Regions from separate parts of the Nonomuraea sp. JJY05 genome, predicted to be linked through region 2. Evidence: riboswitches for the same ligand, from Rfam matches in the RefSeq annotation. Region 2 holds a riboswitch; each other region holds the start of a gene.
What was found. A riboswitch is a leader RNA that binds a small molecule or an ion and turns the genes downstream of it on or off. The one in region 2 is predicted to bind S-adenosylmethionine.
Positions count from the first base shown of each region.

Region 1 (5,656 bases), on a different contig from region 2:
GGCGAGGCCAACCCGGCCGCGTAACCTGGTTATCCACAGCCCCGAAGCCCGTCCACGCTCTGGGCGGGCTTCATCCACAGGCAGTTACCCACAGGCTGTTGATAACTCTTGGCGAAGGACGGGGAGCAATCACTTTGCCGCCTCGCCAGAAGGCCGGTACGCTGTCCTGAGCCGCGAAGGCTTCCAGGAGGATTCGCCTAGTCAGGTCTATGGCGCCGCACTGCTAATGCGGTTTGGGTTTACCGCCCATCCGGGGTTCAAATCCCCGATCCTCCGCAGGTGAGAGCCCTGCCCCAAGATCACGGGGCAGGGCTCTTTGATCTTGGCTGACCCGATGCCGGACCATTGCGCTAACGACAGGCCCTGGCATCATCAAGTGGGTCTGGACTCACACGGGCACGAAGCCATCTCCTTTGATCCCGACCTCGGTGTGGTCAAGGCGGAACTCAGCCTCGGCATCGAGGGGCCCACGTGCGCGGTCCGCCTGCATGGCAAGGGCTGCGTGGTGACCTTCAATCGCTATAAGTGCGACGGATTCGACACGATCGTCATGGAACTGCTGGACTGACCGGCGCTGTTCTATTGTGAGTACGGCGTCTAAGAGGCCCGCGCAGGAACTCCGATTCGACGAGCGCCTGCGCCGGGACGTGCTGACGGCCTGCTGCCGACATGGATGGCCGGTACCCCAGGGATGCGGTCGCACAACCCGGACCCGCACGGCGGCCCGTACCGAGCGCGTTGGGGCGCCGCACCGGTGTTTCCCTGACCGGCATCGATCGTGTGCGGTACGGTCTTACCAGGATCTGCTGTGGAACGTACGCGAGCGAGGGGCTCCCTCCCCGTCGGCGGAACCCCTCACATGCCATCGCGCCAAGCATTAGGCGCAGCCGCGCGCCTTCACGGAGAACGCTGGGATGGTCACACTGCCTCTGCTGAAATGCCGCGTGACCCAGACCGTGGCACCCTCGAACCGCAGCTCGTACTCGCCGTTTCCACGGCACGCGTAGTGGTCGGTGTAGGTGCTGGTGTTGCCGTTGCGGGCGATGTACACGCTGTTGCTCCGCTCCTCGGTCCAGGCGCGGACGCCGTCCTTCGACAGGGTCAGCTTCGAGTCCATCGAGCAGTCGGAGTTAGACCACAGGACGACGCCGTGCCAGCACTCCAGGGTGACGGTGTCGGTCGGCTCCAGCGTGGGACCGCCGAAGGCGTGCTTCTTCCAGGTCTCGGTGAGGCAGATCGTGACTCTGGCGGAGTAATTGCCGGAGGCGGCCTCCTTGTTGGCGCAGCCGCGGGGAGGGTTCTGCGAGGGCGCGTGCGCGGAGGCGGCGTGCGGGATGGCGGTGAGGGCTACAGCAGCGGTGAGCAGCACGGTCAAGCTGCGGAACGGTTTCCTCATCCACCGGATGCTACACAAAGTAGCGATACAGATGCAGTAAGTAACTGGCGATCTCTCACGGCCACATCATCACGAGGTCGACGCATCCGTGGCCGATCAAGAGCTCCGCTTCCACGAGCGCCTGCGCCGGGACGCGCGTTCACCACACCCGAAAGTAGGACGATGACGCCTCACTGCCTGATCGCCACCGTCACCCAGTCGAAGCTCCTCAGAGGGCCGGCGAGCGGCGGTGAGAACGGGCTTGCAGCACCGGCTTGACGGTAGGCCAGTCGGTGGCGACCACTGCGAACATGGCCGAGTCGCGGACCTTGCCCTCCTCGCCGCGCGCCCACGACATGGACCAGGCGCGCAGCACGCCCTCAAAGGGGATGCCGAGCCGCTCCAAGGCCCGGCGGCAGCGGTGGTTGCGGGCGTCGGTCTTCAGGTCGACGCGGGCGACGCCGAGCGTTTCGAACGCGTACGACAGCAGCAACAGCTTCGCCTCGGCATTGATCCCGGTCCCCTGGGCCGAGGCGGCCAGCCAGGTGAAGCCGATCTCGATCGCTCGCAGGCCAGGCCGATCCGGCCACCTGCGAGGATCCCAGAGGCCGGTGCAGCCCACCGCCTTGCCGTCGGTGAGCCGAACCTGGGCGAACGGGGTCAGCCCGTCGCGGGCGAGTTGGGTCGCCAGGTAGTCCGGCATCTCGCGACCGCGAGGCACCAGCGTGAAGTCGTAGGACGATCGATCCTCCTCGGCCGCCTCCGCGAGATCCGCCGCGTGCCGCATCGCCAGCGGCTCCAACCGCACCAGATCGCCGGCAAGGACAGGAACATCAAGGCGTACGCTCATCAGCTCTCCCTCATCGTTCCTGGCATTGGCACCTTTCCCGCGGATTCCCGCCGGGGAGGTTGCCGGACCGTCACAGGGCCAGGTCCCTCAGATCCTCTGGATGAACTACCGAGTCGAGATCATGCCTGCACGGGCGGACGCCGTCAATTCGCCGCAGAGGGCCTATTCCATGGACGGCGCTTGAACCCAGGAGTCGGGAGTGCTCACCACCAGCGGCTACCAAGAACCGAGTTTGCCCGACCGCACCGGCGCGGTCTCTTCCATCAGGCGTTGATCGACTTGCCGAGGGCGCTGCCCGCGACCCAGTCGTCCCACGACTTCGCCCACGGCGTCGGCCCGTTGCCGAACTGGAGCTTCCGCGATGTCCCCGTGACCTCGATGATGTCTCCCCGCTGCGTGAAGTTGTAGAACCAGCGGGCGTTGGCCATGCTGGCGTTCACGCAGCCGTGGCTGACGTTGCGGCTGCCCTGCGCGCCGGTCGACCAGGGCGCGGCGTGGAAGAACATGCCGCTGTAGGTCATCCTGACATTCCACTTGGTACGGGCGTAGTACTCACCGGGCCTGCCGATGGTGGCCGAGTCCATGAGGGTCTCCGCGGCCTTCTCCTGGGCGATCATGATGCCGGACCAGCTTTCGTCGCCCTTCTTGCCCAGGCTGACCGGGATGGTCTTGACGACCTCGCCGTTCTCCCGCACGACTGCCCGGTGGGTGCCATTGCGGATCTTGGTGATGTGCTCGTCACCGACGGTGAACGTCAGGCTGCGGTCCCTGGTGCCCCACACGTCCTGCCCCGCCCGCAGGCCGGCCAGGTGCGCGACCACCGTGACCTTCTCGCCGACCGGCCAGTACTCGCGCGGCCTGAACTGGACCTCGCGGTCGCTCACCCAGCTCCACGCACCCTCGACCGGCTTGGACATCCGCACCTCCAGCGACCGCTCGACCGCGGCCCGGTCGCTCCTGGCGGTCACGGGGCGCGACAGCAGGAGCTGGACGGGCATGCCGACGCCGACCCTCTCGCCGTCCAGGGGGGACATGCCGCTCTCCAGCACCCGCTTCGGCTTGAGCGTGGTGAACGTGGCCCGCGCGGTGACGGGCTTGCCGTCCGTGCCGGTCGCCTGCACGCTCACCGTGTACGCCGTCGAGGGCCGCAACGGCCACGTGGGACGCCACGTCCCGTCCGCGCCCAAGGTCCCGCGCACCTCGCTCCCCTTGGCGTCGGCGACGGTCACCTTGGTGACCTTGCCGTCGGTGGCCTTGACGCCGACGGCGGTGTCCGGGGGCACCCTCTTCGTGCCGTTCGCCGGTGTGATCGCCAGCTTGGCTGTGAGGGCCCGCTCCTGCGGGTCGGCGGGCGCTGGTGGATTCGAGGCACCCGAGGTGCAGCTTGCGGTCAGCAGCAGCGCAGCCATGAACGTGCTGACGAGTATGGTCCGGCCGTTCCGCATCGTCGATGCCTCCACTCCCCGACAAATAGGCATCTTTCAGACAAGACGGCCTATTGATGATACGGAGAGCTATATGCCCATAACTGTGGGTAACAATACAAAGGTGCCTTGATCGATGCGGCAGGTTGCGAGGCAGGCGTATCCAGAGGGCTTCTGCGAGATCGAGGAGCGGGACTTCCGTGGTGGGCGGTCCTGAGCACGTCCGCCATGCTTCTGGGAGACTGGGTGCCTGTGACGCGCTCTGACCTCGCTCGCCGGATTCATGCCGCAGCCCACCTCGCCGGCCACTTCGTGCTCCGTTCAGGACGTACCGCCACCGAGTACTTCGACAAGTACAAGTTCGAAGGCGACCCCGTTCTGCTGGACGACATCGCTCGGGCGATGGCTCCCCTGGTCTCGGGGGACGTCGAGGTGTTGGCCGGGCTTGAGATGGGCGGGATCCCGGTGGTCACCGCCCTCGGCCGGCACACCGGTCTGCCGTGTGCGTTCGTTCGTAAGCAGGCCAAGACGTACGGAACCGGTCGTCTGGCCGAAGGCGCGGAGGTGGAGGGACGGCGGGTGCTGGTGGTCGAGGACGTCGTCACCAGCGGTGGCCAGATCGTCCTGTCCACTGCTGAGCTGCGGAGCCTAGGGGCGCAGGTCAGCGAGGCATTGTGCGTCATCGATCGCGAGCAGGGAGGTACGGCAGCGCTGGCCGCAGAAAACATCAGCCTTTCATCGTTGTTGACCGCGACCGACCTGCGCATGACGAACTGATCCGCCGGGCCTGTCGACCAGCTCACCGTGCGCGGGCGCCCAGACGCAGCGTCCTTTCTCGCCCTGGCTCACGGAGCAACGGGGCTGATCTACGAGCCCCCACCTGGTCGAACCAGGGGTACGACGCCTGAAACGTCACAAGCGCCCTCTCTACGATCATCACCCGTTCGGAGCAGGCAGAACAAGACTGTTTCTTTGGCCGGTGCCGTCGCCATGCTGTAACCGTGAACGCCACAAGTAGCGAGGTCTGGGATCCGTTCGGCACCTTGCACAACGCCCTGTGGATCGGAGGGGGACAATGGGCCGGCAAATCCACCGTCGCCAGGCTGCTGGCCATCCGGTACGGGCTGACCGCCTACCACTACGACTACCACGACGCACGTGCGCACAATGACCGTCGGATCGCCCGTCGCCTGCGGCTCGGCGAGCCCATCGCGGATCCTGACCCGGACGCCGTCTGGGTGAACACCAGCCCTCAAGAGATGGCCGACGAGACCCTGGCCGGCTTTCCCACGCGGTTCGAATGGGCCTTGGATGACCTGCGCGGCCTGGTTTCGGGGCGGCCTGTCATCGCCGAAGGCTGGGGACTGCGTCCGGAACTGGTCGCTCCCATCATCGACTCACCCTGGCGAATGATCGTCATGGTGCCGAGTGAGGAATTCCGCCGGCGCCAGGTCCGCGAACTGCCCCGTGCCGCCGCCGTCTCTCGCCGAGTCAGCGACCCCGATCGAGCACAGCGCAACCGACTCGCCCGAGACCGACTCGTCGCCGACGAGGCCGTCCGTTCGGCTCGCCGCTTGGGCATCCGAGTCCTGGAGGTGGACGGGTCCGACGATGCGGAGGCTGTCGCCGACATCGTGGCTGACCACTTCAGCTCCTACCTGCCGGTGACGAACGTCTACAGGTCCTGATCACGCGGGCCCCTGCAGCCGGACGAGCGCCGGCACCGTCGCCCCGCCCGCGGGCCAAACGGACCGCGCAGGAGTGGCGCGGCCCTGCTCACCAGCTCAGCGCCTTCGGCCGACCGGTCGTGGTGGGCAGCCGGTCACGGAGCAGTTGGATGCCCAGCGGGACGAGGGCCACGCAGAGCAGGCCGGTGACCAGCACGTCGGGGGTGGAGGCGCCCTTCAGCACGCCCATCCACGTCCCTCCTGCCAGCAGCAACATCACGGCGCGGGCGGTGCCGAAGAGGCCCGAGCGCCAGGCGGCGACGGCCAGGAGGAGCGAGCC
Region 1 covers NZ_JBIEIS010000010.1:209,500-215,155, forward strand. The annotation lists gene ACFKCF_RS17890 (YceI family protein) at 1-24, shown strand, start outside; tRNA gene ACFKCF_RS17895 (tRNA-Ser) at 187-276, shown strand; gene ACFKCF_RS17900 (hypothetical protein) at 377-568, shown strand; gene ACFKCF_RS17905 (hypothetical protein) at 878-1,396, opposite strand; gene ACFKCF_RS17910 (GNAT family N-acetyltransferase) at 1,605-2,225, opposite strand; SAM riboswitch class I at 2,233-2,332, opposite strand; gene ACFKCF_RS17915 (Ig-like domain-containing protein) at 2,489-3,670, opposite strand; gene pyrE (orotate phosphoribosyltransferase) at 3,878-4,426, shown strand; gene ACFKCF_RS17925 (hypothetical protein) at 4,651-5,337, shown strand; gene ACFKCF_RS17930 (hypothetical protein) at 5,426-5,656, opposite strand, start outside.
Region 1: it holds a riboswitch for S-adenosylmethionine, as region 2 does, so the genes downstream of both, ACFKCF_RS17910 (GNAT family N-acetyltransferase) here and ACFKCF_RS13400 (aminotransferase class V-fold PLP-dependent enzyme) in region 2, are expected to answer to the same signal.

Region 2 (5,656 bases):
GAACAGGGCGAACAGCCCCGTCCAGAGCAGCGCGACGTCATAGCGCCTGGGCAGGATGACGATCCGGTCGTAGAAGAACCCGGCCTGGTGGGCGAGCCCCCAGACGATGATCATGTTGAGCCAGCCGACCCAGTCGATTCCGTACCGGAAGCGCACCACGTCCACCACCAGCGACGCGCCGCCGAGCCAGATGAGCGTCAGCACGTCGTAGCGGCGGTGCAGCCAGAGCGCCACGGGCAGCAGCGCGATCAGCACGAGGTAGACGCCCAGGAACCACAGCGGGCTGAGCACCAAAAGCACCACCCGCCACATCCAGTCCACCCGGAACGTGAACGTCACGACCGCCCCGACGGCGATCCACACCCCGGACAGGAACAGGGCGGGTAAAGCCAGCGCGCGGATGCGCCGCCAGACGAACGAGCCGATGCCGACGCCGCGCGTCTTGGCCCGCTCCCAGGACAGCAGGTGCACGTGGCCGCCGACGTAGAAGAACAGCGGCAGCACCTGCAGCAGCCAGGTCAGGATCCACAGCCCCGAGGTGAAGCCCAGCGGGCTGGTGGGCTCGGGGCCGCTCGGCTTCCACTCCAGGATGGTGAACGCCCAGTGCCAGACCACCACGACGCACAGGCTCAGCGCCCGGAGCCAGTCGACGTACTTGTCGCGCTCGACTTTCACTTGTCGATGTCACCCACGACGAAGAACATCGAGCCGAGGATGGCCACCATGTCGGCGACCAGGTGGCCGGGCAGTATCTCCCGCAGCACCTGGATGTTGCTGTACGAGGCCGAGCGCAGCTTGAGCCGCCATGGAGTCTTGTCTCCCTTGGAGACCAGGTAGTAGCCGTTGATGCCGAGGGGATTCTCGGTCCACGCGTACGTGTGGCCCTCCGGCACCTTCAGCACCTTCGGCAGGCGCTGGTTGATCGGCCCGGGAGGCAGCGAGCGCAGCCGCTCGACGCAGGCGTCGGCCAGTTCGAGCGAGATCTTGAGCTGGTCGAACAGCACCTCGAACCGGGAGTGGCAGTCGCCGGCCTGCCGCGTGACGACCTTGACGGGCAGCTCGGGATAGGCCAGGTACGGGTCGTCGCGGCGCAGGTCGAAGTCCACCCCGGAGGCCCTGGCGATGGGGCCGCTGACGCCGTACTGCATGATCTGCTCGCGGGAGAGCACGCCGACGCCCTTGGTGCGGGCGAGGAAGATCTCGTTGTGCAGGATGAGGTCCTCGATGTCGGGCACGCGGCGGCGGGTCTCCGCGACGGCCTCCGACACCCGGTCGAGCCAGCCCAGCGGCAGGTCCTCCTTGAGGCCCCCGACCCGGTTGAACATGTAGTGCATGCGGCCGCCGGAGATCTCCTCCATGACGGCCTGGATGCGCTCGCGCTCGTTGAAGGAGTAGAACAGCGGCGTGATCGCGCCGAGCTCCAGGGGATAGGAGCCGAGGAACATCAGGTGGTTGAGCACCCGGTTGAGCTCGGCCAGCAGCGTGCGCGCCCACACGGCCCGGACCGGGGGCTCCATGCCGAGCAGGCGTTCGGCGGCGAGCACCACGCCCAGCTCGTTCGCGAACCCCGACAGCCAGTCGTGCCGGTTGGCCAGCATGATGATCTGGCGGTAGTCGCGGACCTCGAACAGCTTCTCCGCGCCCCTGTGCATGTAGCCGATGATCGGCTCGGCGGCGGTGATGCGTTCGCCGTCGAGGGTCAGCCTCAGCCGGAGCACCCCGTGGGTCGACGGATGCTGGGGACCGATGTTGAGGATCATGTCCTCGGTGGCCAGCTCTTTCGCACCCGCGCCGATCCCGACCACACGTTCCGTCATATGGCAATGCTGCCACCGCGCCGGTTGCTGATCCAGGGCGGGGCCGGGTCAAGGAATGGTACGGAAACGCATCCCTAACTCGGACACGGGGAGGAATACCAGGAACGGGGGGAGATAACACCATGAAGAGAGTTGTGTTTGATGTCGCGGCGTTGATCGCACGGGTGGTGACCGGCGTGATCTTCGTGGTTCACGGGTCGCAGAAGTGGCAGGGCGGCCTGGCGGCCACGGGGCAGGCGTTCAAGGGGATGGGGATCCCGATGCCGGAGCTCGCCGCCGCATTCGCGACCGTCGTCGAGACCGCCGGCGGCCTGTTCCTGATCCTGGGCCTGCTGGTGCGCCTGGTAGGGCTGCTGTTGCTGATCAACATGCTGGGCGCCGTCGCGTACGTGCACGCGGGGCACGGGGTGCTGACCAGCGCCGGCGGCTGGGAGCTGCCCGGCGCGCTCGGGGCGCTGGCCCTGCTGTTCCTGGCGCTCGGGGGCGGCCGGATCGGCATCGACGGGATCTTCGCCGCGATGTTCCGCCGGCGCTCGGCACGCCGGGCCGCCGAGGAGGAACGCGCCACGCAGCCACAGCGTCCGGAGCCGTCGAACGTCACGACCAGGACCGCCGGCCCCACGACGCCCGCGCCGGCCGCCGAGGCGCCTCGGGTGCCCAGGCAGCCGACCGAGCACCGGGCCGGAGCGGTCAACGACGACGACATGAGGGACATCGACGCGCTGGTCTCCGACGAGCCGCCGCCGCACCGCAAGCCGCCGAACCGCTCCGACGCCGTCTAGCGGCCCACGAGCTCCCGCAGGGCCTCGACCAGCCGGTCCACGTGCTCCTGCGTGGTGCCGATGCCGATGGAGGCCCGCACCGCGGAGGCGGTGCCGTCCTCGCATCCGCCGTCGGCCTCTCCAAGAAGGTGCCGGACGAACGGGTGCGCGCAGAACTTGCCGTCGCGCACGCCGATGCCGTACTCGCCGGACAGCACCTCGGCCACCTCGCGGGCCGAGTAGCCGTCCACGGTGAACGACACGATGCCGACGCGCGGGTGGTCATCCCCCCACAGCGACAGCTCCCGCACGCCCTCGATCGAGGCCAGCCCCGAGCGCAGGCGCGCGATCAGCCGCTCCTCCTCCCGCACCAGCGCGGTCCAGCCGGTGGCCGTGAGCGCGTCGCAGGCGGCGGCCAGGGCGATGGCGCCCAGCACGTTCGGGGTGCCCGCCTCGTGTCGCGGCTCCGGGTCGTCGTGCCACTCGGTGTCGTCGCCCACGGAGCGCACCGCGCCGCCGCCCTTGAGGTACGGCTCGCCCTCCGCGAGCCAGTCCCGCCGCCCGACCAGCACCCCCGCGCCGAACGGCGCGTACAGCTTGTGCCCGGAGAAGGCCACGTAGTCCAGGTCGAGCGCGGTCAGGTTGAGGCGCCGGTGCGGTACGAGCTGGGCGGCGTCCACCAGGATGCGGGCGCCGTGCCGGTGGGCGACGTGGGCCAGGGCGGCGATGGGCCAGAGCTCGCCGGTGACGTTGGAGGCGGCGGTGACCACGAGCAGCTTGGGGCCGTCGATGCCGGCCAGGGCCTCGTCGGCGGCGCGGACGGCCTCGCCGGGGAAGGCGGGCGGCGCCAGCCGTACGGACTTCTGCCAGGGGAGGAGGGAGGCGTGGTGTTCGGTGTCGAAGACCACGGTGGTCGTGTCAGAGGGCAGGCAGCGGGCCAGCAGGTTCGTGGCGTCGGTGGTGTTGCGGGTGAAGATCACGGCGTCGTCCGGGCGGGCCCCGACGAACGCCCGGACCGTGTGGCGGGCCTGCTCGTAGCGGGCGGTGGTGAGCTGCGAGGCGTAGCCCGCGCCCCGGTGGACGCTGGAGTAGGCCGGGAGCGCGGCGGTGACGGCGGCGCTGACCGGCTCGAGACAGGGGGCGCTGGCGGCGTAGTCGAGGTTGGCGTAGCCGACGAGCCTGCCGCCCTTGACCGGCACCTCGAGATCGGCCCCGAGCACGGCGGGGATCGGCCTGCTCGTGGTGGCCGCAACCGCCTCGGCGGCACGGGCGGGGACGGAGCTGAAGATCGTCAATGTGGACATGGCACATCTCCCTCAGGGTCATCGGACCCCTGGAAGCAGCCACGGAGCCCGCGCTTGCCCGCCACACCTCGTGGCGGACCAGGTCTTCACCCGGGGCACCCCGCCGCGGACGCGAGGGTTGCCGGCCAGCTAGCCGGGGCTTGTCGCTGGCACTCATGACCTACGGCGCAGACTATAACCCAATCCCCGCCACCGATCGCAAGTCGGTGAACTTATTCGGCCCCTGACTCGTTGCTACCGGAAATCCCGCCAACGTGTCATGGAGGTGCGCAGATGTTCGACTGGGTGACCGACCCTCAAATATGGATCGGCTTCTTCACCCTGGTCGCCCTGGAGATCGTGCTGGGGATCGACAACATCATCTTCATCTCCATCCTGGCCGGGAAACTACCTCCCGAACAACGGGACAGAGCCCGGGTGCTGGGGCTGGGCGCGGCCCTGATCACCCGGCTGCTCCTGCTGCTGGCCCTGTCGTGGGTGGTGCAGCTCACCGAGCCGCTGTTCGCCGTCTTCGGTCACGAAATATCAGGACGTGACCTGATTCTGCTGCTCGGCGGCCTGTTCCTGCTGGGCAAGAGCGTCACCGAGATCGGCCACAGCATGGACGGCCCCGTGGGCAAGGACGGCAAGAAGGCCGCGGCCGCCTCCTTCGCTGCGGTGATCGCCCAGATCATGGTGCTGGACATCGTGTTCTCGCTCGACTCCGTCATCACCGCCGTCGGCATGGTCGACGAGCTCGGCGTGATGATCGCGGCGGTCGTGGTGGCGGTGCTGGTGATGTTGTTCGCCTCGGGACCGATCAGCAGGTTCGTGGACCGGCACCCGAGCATCAAGATGCTGGCGCTGGCGTTCCTCGTGCTGATCGGCGTGGTGCTCATCGCCGAGGGCTTCGGCCAGCACATTTCCAAGGGCTACATCTACTTCGCGATGGCGTTCTCGCTCGTCGTCGAGCTGCTGAACATCCGGATGCGGAGCAAGCGACCGGCGCCACAGGAGGACGCCACTCCATAAGATGAAATAGTGCGATTTGACCCTTGGGATCCGGATTTCGTGGCTCACCCGTACCGGGTGTACGACGAGCTGAGGCGCGAGGCGCCGGTCAGCTACTTCGAGCCGACGAACCAGTGGCTGATCTCACGTCATGCCGACGTGAACGCCCTGCTCAGGGACCGCCGCCTGGGGCGGTCCTACCTCCATGTGGCCGGCCACGAGGAGTTCGGCAGGCCGCCGGAGCCGGAGTTCCAGGAACCGTTCTGGCGCGTGATCAGGGCGGGCATGCTCGACGTGGAGCCGCCGGTGCACACCAGGCTGCGCCGGCTGGTCTCCAAGGCGTTCACGCCGCGCATGGTCGAGTCGCTGCGTCCCCGGGTGCGCGCCATCGCCGAGGGCCTGGTGGACACGTTCGTGGAGAAGGGCGGCGGCGACCTCCTCGCCGAGGTCGCCGAGCCGCTCCCGGTGACGGTGATCGCGGAGATGCTCGGCATCCCCCACGCCGACCGCCACCTGCTGCGCCCCTGGTCGGCGGAGATCTGCGGCATGTACGAGCTCAACCCGAGCCTTGAGGACCAGCACACAGCGGTACGGGCGGCGTCGGAGTTCGCCGACTACCTCAAGACCCTGGCAGCGGAGCGCCGCCGGGCCCCCGGCGACGACCTGATCAGCGCGCTCGCACAGATCGACGAGCTGACCGAGGACGAGCTGGTCGGCACGTGCGTGCTGCTGCTCAACGCCGGCCACGAGGCCACCGTGAACGTGACGGGCAACGGCTGGTGGG
Region 2 covers NZ_JBIEIS010000008.1:19,151-24,806, reverse strand. The annotation lists gene ACFKCF_RS13415 (acyltransferase) at 1-675, opposite strand, end outside; gene ACFKCF_RS13410 (NADH-quinone oxidoreductase subunit D) at 672-1,817, opposite strand; gene ACFKCF_RS13405 (DoxX family protein) at 1,940-2,599, shown strand; gene ACFKCF_RS13400 (aminotransferase class V-fold PLP-dependent enzyme) at 2,596-3,882, opposite strand; SAM riboswitch class IV at 3,928-4,043, opposite strand; gene ACFKCF_RS13395 (TerC family protein) at 4,156-4,893, shown strand; gene ACFKCF_RS13390 (cytochrome P450) at 4,903-5,656, shown strand, end outside.

Region 3 (5,656 bases), on a different contig from region 2:
AGGTCACATTTCGTGACTGTACGTCTCTCAATACGTCGTGAACAGCCGCACTTCGCACATTACGATTGGCCACGGGCCGCGTGCTTGCGGAGTCGTCGCACGCACCTTTCCCGAGGAGGACACCATGGGAGCACCGCTCAGCGGTGACAATGCTGCCCAGGAGACGTCCGGCCAACCCCTCTCAGAACGCGATCTCGAGCTCCTCGCCTTCGAACGCCAATGGTGGCGCTACGCGGGCGCGAAGGAGCAGGCCATCAAGGAGAGCTTCGGGTTCTCCGCCACTCGCTACTACCAGTTGCTCGGTGAGTTGATCGACCGGCCGGAGGCGCTGGAGCACGATCCCATGCTGGTCAAGAGGCTGCGCAGGTTACGGTCCACCCGTCAGCGGGACCGCGCCGCCAGGAGACTCGGCATGCGTCCCTGACCGGCTGGGTACGGCAGCCGCGTGAGGAACATCCCTGGAATGAAAGCGATCTTGAACGACCCGGCAGGCGCCGTGATCGGGCTCGACTTCGACGGGACCCTGTCGCCGATCGTGCCCGATCCCGCCAAGGCCGTGATCCATCCGAAGGCGCCGGAGGTGCTGGCCGAGCTGGGCGCCCACGTCCTGGCGGTGGCCATCGTGACCGGCCGGCCGCCGGCCACCGCGCTGGAGCTCGGGCGGGGCCTGGCCGACGTGCCCCGGCTGGTCGTGCTCGGGCACTACGGCTTCGAGCGCTGGGAGGCCGGGCAGATCTCCGGGCCCCCTCCGCCGCCGGGCGTGCTACGGGCCGAGGCCGAGCTGCCGTTGCTGCTCGAGTCGCTGGGCCTGCAAGAGGTCACCATCGAGGACAAGGGCCGGGCGGTGGCCGTGCACACCAGGCGCAGCCCCGACCCGGAGGGCGCGCTCGCCAGGCTGCGCGAGCCCCTGGCCGAGCTGGCCGGCAAGCACGGCCTGGTGGTCGAGCCGGGGCGCTTGGTGCTGGAGCTGCGGCCGCCGGGCATGGACAAGGGGCAGGCGCTCAGCCTGTTCCTGGCGGAGCGGGCCGCCAGGTCCGTCATGTTCGTGGGCGACGATCTCGGCGACCTGGCCGCGTTCGAGGCCGTGGGCGTCTCGGGGCTGCCCGGCGTGACCGTGTGCAGCGGCTCCGCCGAGGTCACTGAGCTGGCCGAGCGGGCCGACCTCGTGGTGGACGGGCCCGACGGCGTCGTCGCGCTGCTGGAGGAGCTTGTGGCGGCTTTCAGCCGTTCATGATTGAGCTGCAAGTCGTGCTCTCTAGGGTCGGGCGCATGCACAAGCGATACCTCGCCGCCGCGGCCGTGGCCGTGGCCACCCTCCTCGCGGCCTCCCTGCCCGCGCACGCCGCGCCCGCCCAGGCGGTCAAGTTGCGCAAGGGCCTGACCCTCTACATCCCGATCAAGTGGCAGGTCCACCGCATCGGCGACGAGGTCCAGATCGTGACCGGCAAGTGCGGCAAGCCCGTGGGCTGGGGGACGCCCGAGTGCGACGCCTTCTACGTCCTCGGCCCCTCGTCCATCAAGCGCGGCGCCGAGGGGTTCGGCCCGTACACCGGCAAGAGGCCCTTCTACACGGCGAGCGACGTGCAGCCGTGCCCGTTCAACAAGAAGTGGGGCGAGGCCATCGGCCCGAAGGTCACCAGGGGCCTGCGCCAGGTCGGCGCGGGGCACAAGGCCGCGTACAACGCGTGGAAGTCGGAGTGCGTCAAGTATTCGGGCTCGACCACGAAGGTGCTGCTCCGCTTCACGCAGCGCGAGTGGTACCTGCCGAAGAGCAAGATCCTCATCGTGGACCAGTGGAACACGCCGGGGCTGGCCGACGCGCTCGAGAACGCCGACTGGACCTGACCGCGTTCAGATCTCGGCCAGCGCGTCGAGCTGGGCCGCGAGCCACTTCTGCGGCGGCAGGGCGGTGGCCGCGGCGTGCAGCTTGTCGCGCCGCATGCGGCGCTCGTCCTCCGGCATGACGAGCGCCGCGTGCAGCGCGGCGGCCGTGCCGCTGATGTCGTACGGGTTGACCACGAGCGCGTGCGGGCCCAGCTCGGCCGCCGCCCCCGCCTCGCGCGAGAGCACGAGCGCGCATCGCGTGGACAGGATCGGGCCCTCCTTGGCGACCAGGTTCATCCCGTCGCGGATGGGGTTGACCAGCAGCACGTCGGCCATCCGGTACGCGGCCAGCGAACGCGGGTAGTCGTCGTTGACGTTGAGGATCAGCGGGTCCCAGTCCTCGGTGCCGTACTCGTCCTCGATCTCCTGCGCGCAGCGCAGCACCGACGCGGTGTATTCGCGGTATTCGGGCAGGTCGTGCCTGCTCGGGTAGGCGAACGCCAGGTGCACCACCTTGCCGTGCCACTCCGGGTGCGCGGCGAGGAACTCGCGGTAGGCCACCAGGCCGCGCACGATGTTCTTCGACAGCTCGGTGCGGTCGATGCGGACGATCAGCCGCCGGTCGCCCACCTGCTCCCTGAGCGCGGTCATGTGCGACTCGACGTCGGGCTCGACGGCGCGCTCCCACAGCGCGTCGCCGTCCACGCCCAGGCTGTGCACGCCGATGCGGGTGGTCCTGCCCTCGTGGGTGACGCTGCGGCCCACGCGGTCGACCTCCGCGCCCAGCAGCGCCTCGCAGCAGTCCATGAACGCCTGCGCCCACCTGTCGGCCAGGAACCCGGCGTGATCGGCGCCCAGGATGCCCTCCAGGACCTCTCCGACCACCTCGTCGGGCAGCAGCGAGAAGTATTCGGGGGGCGCCCACGGGGTGTGGCTGAAGTGGGCGATGCGCAGGTCCGGCCGCTCGGCGCGGAGCATCGCCGGGGTCAGCGTCAGATGGTAGTCCTGCACCATGACGCGGGCGCCGTGGCCGGCCTCCTCGGCCAGCGCCAGCGCGAACGCCCCGTTGTAGTCGCGGTAGGACTCCCACTCGCGCTCGAACCTCGTGCCGAAGTTCGGCGAGTTGGGGATGTCGTAGAGCAGGTGGTTGACGAACCACAGCGTGGAGTTGGCCACGGCGTTGTAGGCGCGGTGGAAGGTGGCGGGCGGGATGTCGAGCATGCGCAGCGGGCCCGTGTCGTAGCCGGCGTGGTCGATCCGGCCGCCGGGCACCAGGCGCACGGCGCTGCGGTCGCCGTCGGACAGCGCCGCGCACACCCACAGCACGCCGTCCTTCTTGGCCACCTCGGACAGCGCCGAGACCAGACCGCCGCCACCGCGTTTCATGGTCAGCTCACCGTCGTCCGAGACGGTAAAGGAAACGGGCCCTCTGTTGGAGGCCACCAGGACGCTGTTCATCTACGCTCCCTTCGCCCATAGGATCCCAGCTATGGCGCTAGATGAGCTAACCGAGGAACTCGCCCGCTCGGCCGCAGGAGGAGATCATCGCGCACTTGGCGAGCTCCTGGCGCGGATCGAGCCCGATGTGATGCGGCACTGCGCCCGGATCCTCCCCTATCACCAGGACGCCGAGGAAGCCTCCCAGGACACCTTGCTGGCCGTGGCGCGCAACATCGGCCGGTTCGAGGGCCGGGCGCGCTTCAGCACCTGGCTGCACATCGTGACGGCCAACTGCGCCCGCACCACGTACAGGTCGCTCAAACGCCGGGCGGCCGAGCAGACCTCCGACGAGCTGCCCACGCAGAAGCCCGACGTGGCGCGGGTGAGCGTGATCGCCGGGTCGAGGCTCGACCTGCTCGACGCCATGGAGGCGCTGGAGGCCGACAAGCCCGACCTGGCGCAGGCGCTGGTGCTGCGCGACATCGTCCAGCTCGACTACAACGAGGTGGCCGAACAGCTCGGCATCCCCCTGGGCACCGCCAAGTCACGCATTCACCAGGCCCGCAAATACGTGCAGGGAGTGCTGGGTGATGATTATCGCTGAGACGCCACGTCTCGCATCTTGAGACGGGTGGCCATTTCGGCCCCATCGGCGGGTAGAGTCCTTTTCAACAACTGCATATTGCTCATCCAGAGGGGTGGAGGGACCGGCCCTGCGAAGCCCCGGCAACCCTCCCGGCTTGAGACTCGCGACCTGGCGAGGCCGACCGGGACAAGGTGCCAATTCCGGTCTGCGGTCAAGGTGGCCGCGGGCGAAGATGAGGGAAGGCCTCGCTTCATGTCGCTCGACTTTGGTCCTGCCGTCGGTCTGTCCTGCCGTGAGTGCGGCACCCGTTACCCGCTCGGTCCGAGCTTCGCGTGCCTGGAGTGTTTCGGGCCGCTCGAAGCGGCCTATTCCTTCGGTACGGTGACCCGCGCCGACATCGAGTCGGGTCCCGCCAACATCTGGCGTTACCGGTCGCTGCTCCCGGTGCCGGTTGACGTAGCCAGTAAGCCCAATATGAACCCGGGTTGGACCAAACTGGCCAAGGCCGGAAACCTCGGACGCGCACTCGGTCTCAAGAACCTGTACGTGAAGGACGACTCGGGCAACCCCACCCATTCCTTCAAGGACCGGGTCGTCGCCATCGCCGTCGAGGCGGCGCGTAACTTCGGCTTCCACACCCTTTCCTGCTCCTCCACGGGCAACCTCGCGGGCGCCGTCACCGCGGCGGCGGCGCGCGCCGGGCTCGAGGCGTGCGTGTTCATCCCGGCCAACCTCGAAGCGGCCAAGATCGCCATGGCCCGCGTGTTCGGCGGCAAGCTGATCGGGATCGACGGCACCTATGACGAGGTCAACCGGTTCTGCTCCGAGCTGATCGGCGACCCGCTGGGTGACAAGTGGGGGTTCGTCAACGTCAACCTGCGGCCTTACTACGCCGAGGGCTCCAAGACGCTCGCGTACGAGATCGCCGAGCAGCTCGGGTGGCGGTTGCCCGAGCAGATCGTCATCCCCATCGCCTCCGGCTCGCAGCTCACCAAGATCGACAAGGGCTTCCGCGAGCTGGTGCAGCTGGGGCTGGTCGAGGACACGCCGTACAAGATCTTCGGGGCGCAGGCGGCCGGGTGCTCGCCGGTCTCCACCGCGTACAAGGCGGGGCACGACGTCGTGCAGCCGGTCAAGCCCGACACCATCGCCAAGTCGCTGGCCATCGGCAACCCGGCCGACGGGCCGTACGTGCTCGACATCGCCCGGCGCACCGGCGGGGCCGTCGAGGACGTCACGGACGCCGAGATCGTGGCCGCGATCAAGCTCCTGGCCTCGACGGAGGGCGTCTTCGCCGAGACCGCGGGCGGGGTGACCGTGGGCGTGCTGAAGAAGCTCGCCGAGAGCGGGCGGCTCGACCCCGAGGCCGAGACCGTGGTGCTCAACACCGGCGACGGACTCAAGACGCTCGACGCGATCAGCGACGACGCCCAGCCCACGGCCGTGATCCGGCCCTCCCTCGACGCGTTCCGCGCGGCTGTCTGACAACCAGGAAAGGCGAGTTAAACCATGAGCGTTTCGGTGCGGATTCCCACCATTCTGCGCACCTACACCGGTGGCAACGCCGAAGTCAGTGGCGAGGGCGCGACTCTTCGTGACGTCCTCGCCAAGCTCGACTCCGACTACCCGGGGATCGGCGCGAGAATTCTGGATGAATCGGGCAAGATTCGTCGTTTTGTCAACGTTTACGTTGGGGAAGAGGACGTCCGTTTCGCCGACGGGCTCGACACTCCGGCACCTGAGGGCACTCAGATCTCAATCATCCCGGCGGTCGCCGGCGGCTGAGTGCCATAGATCACACTTGTG
Region 3 covers NZ_JBIEIS010000082.1:1,002-6,657, reverse strand. The annotation lists gene ACFKCF_RS59445 (S-adenosyl-l-methionine hydroxide adenosyltransferase family protein) at 1-7, opposite strand, end outside; gene ACFKCF_RS59440 (DUF3263 domain-containing protein) at 125-424, shown strand; gene otsB (trehalose-phosphatase) at 464-1,234, shown strand; gene ACFKCF_RS59430 (hypothetical protein) at 1,270-1,845, shown strand; gene ACFKCF_RS59425 (trehalose-6-phosphate synthase) at 1,852-3,282, opposite strand; gene ACFKCF_RS59420 (RNA polymerase sigma factor) at 3,314-3,868, shown strand; SAM riboswitch class I at 3,948-4,089, shown strand; gene thrC (threonine synthase) at 4,103-5,335, shown strand; gene ACFKCF_RS59410 (MoaD/ThiS family protein) at 5,360-5,635, shown strand.
Region 3: it holds a riboswitch for S-adenosylmethionine, as region 2 does, so the genes downstream of both, thrC (threonine synthase) here and ACFKCF_RS13400 (aminotransferase class V-fold PLP-dependent enzyme) in region 2, are expected to answer to the same signal.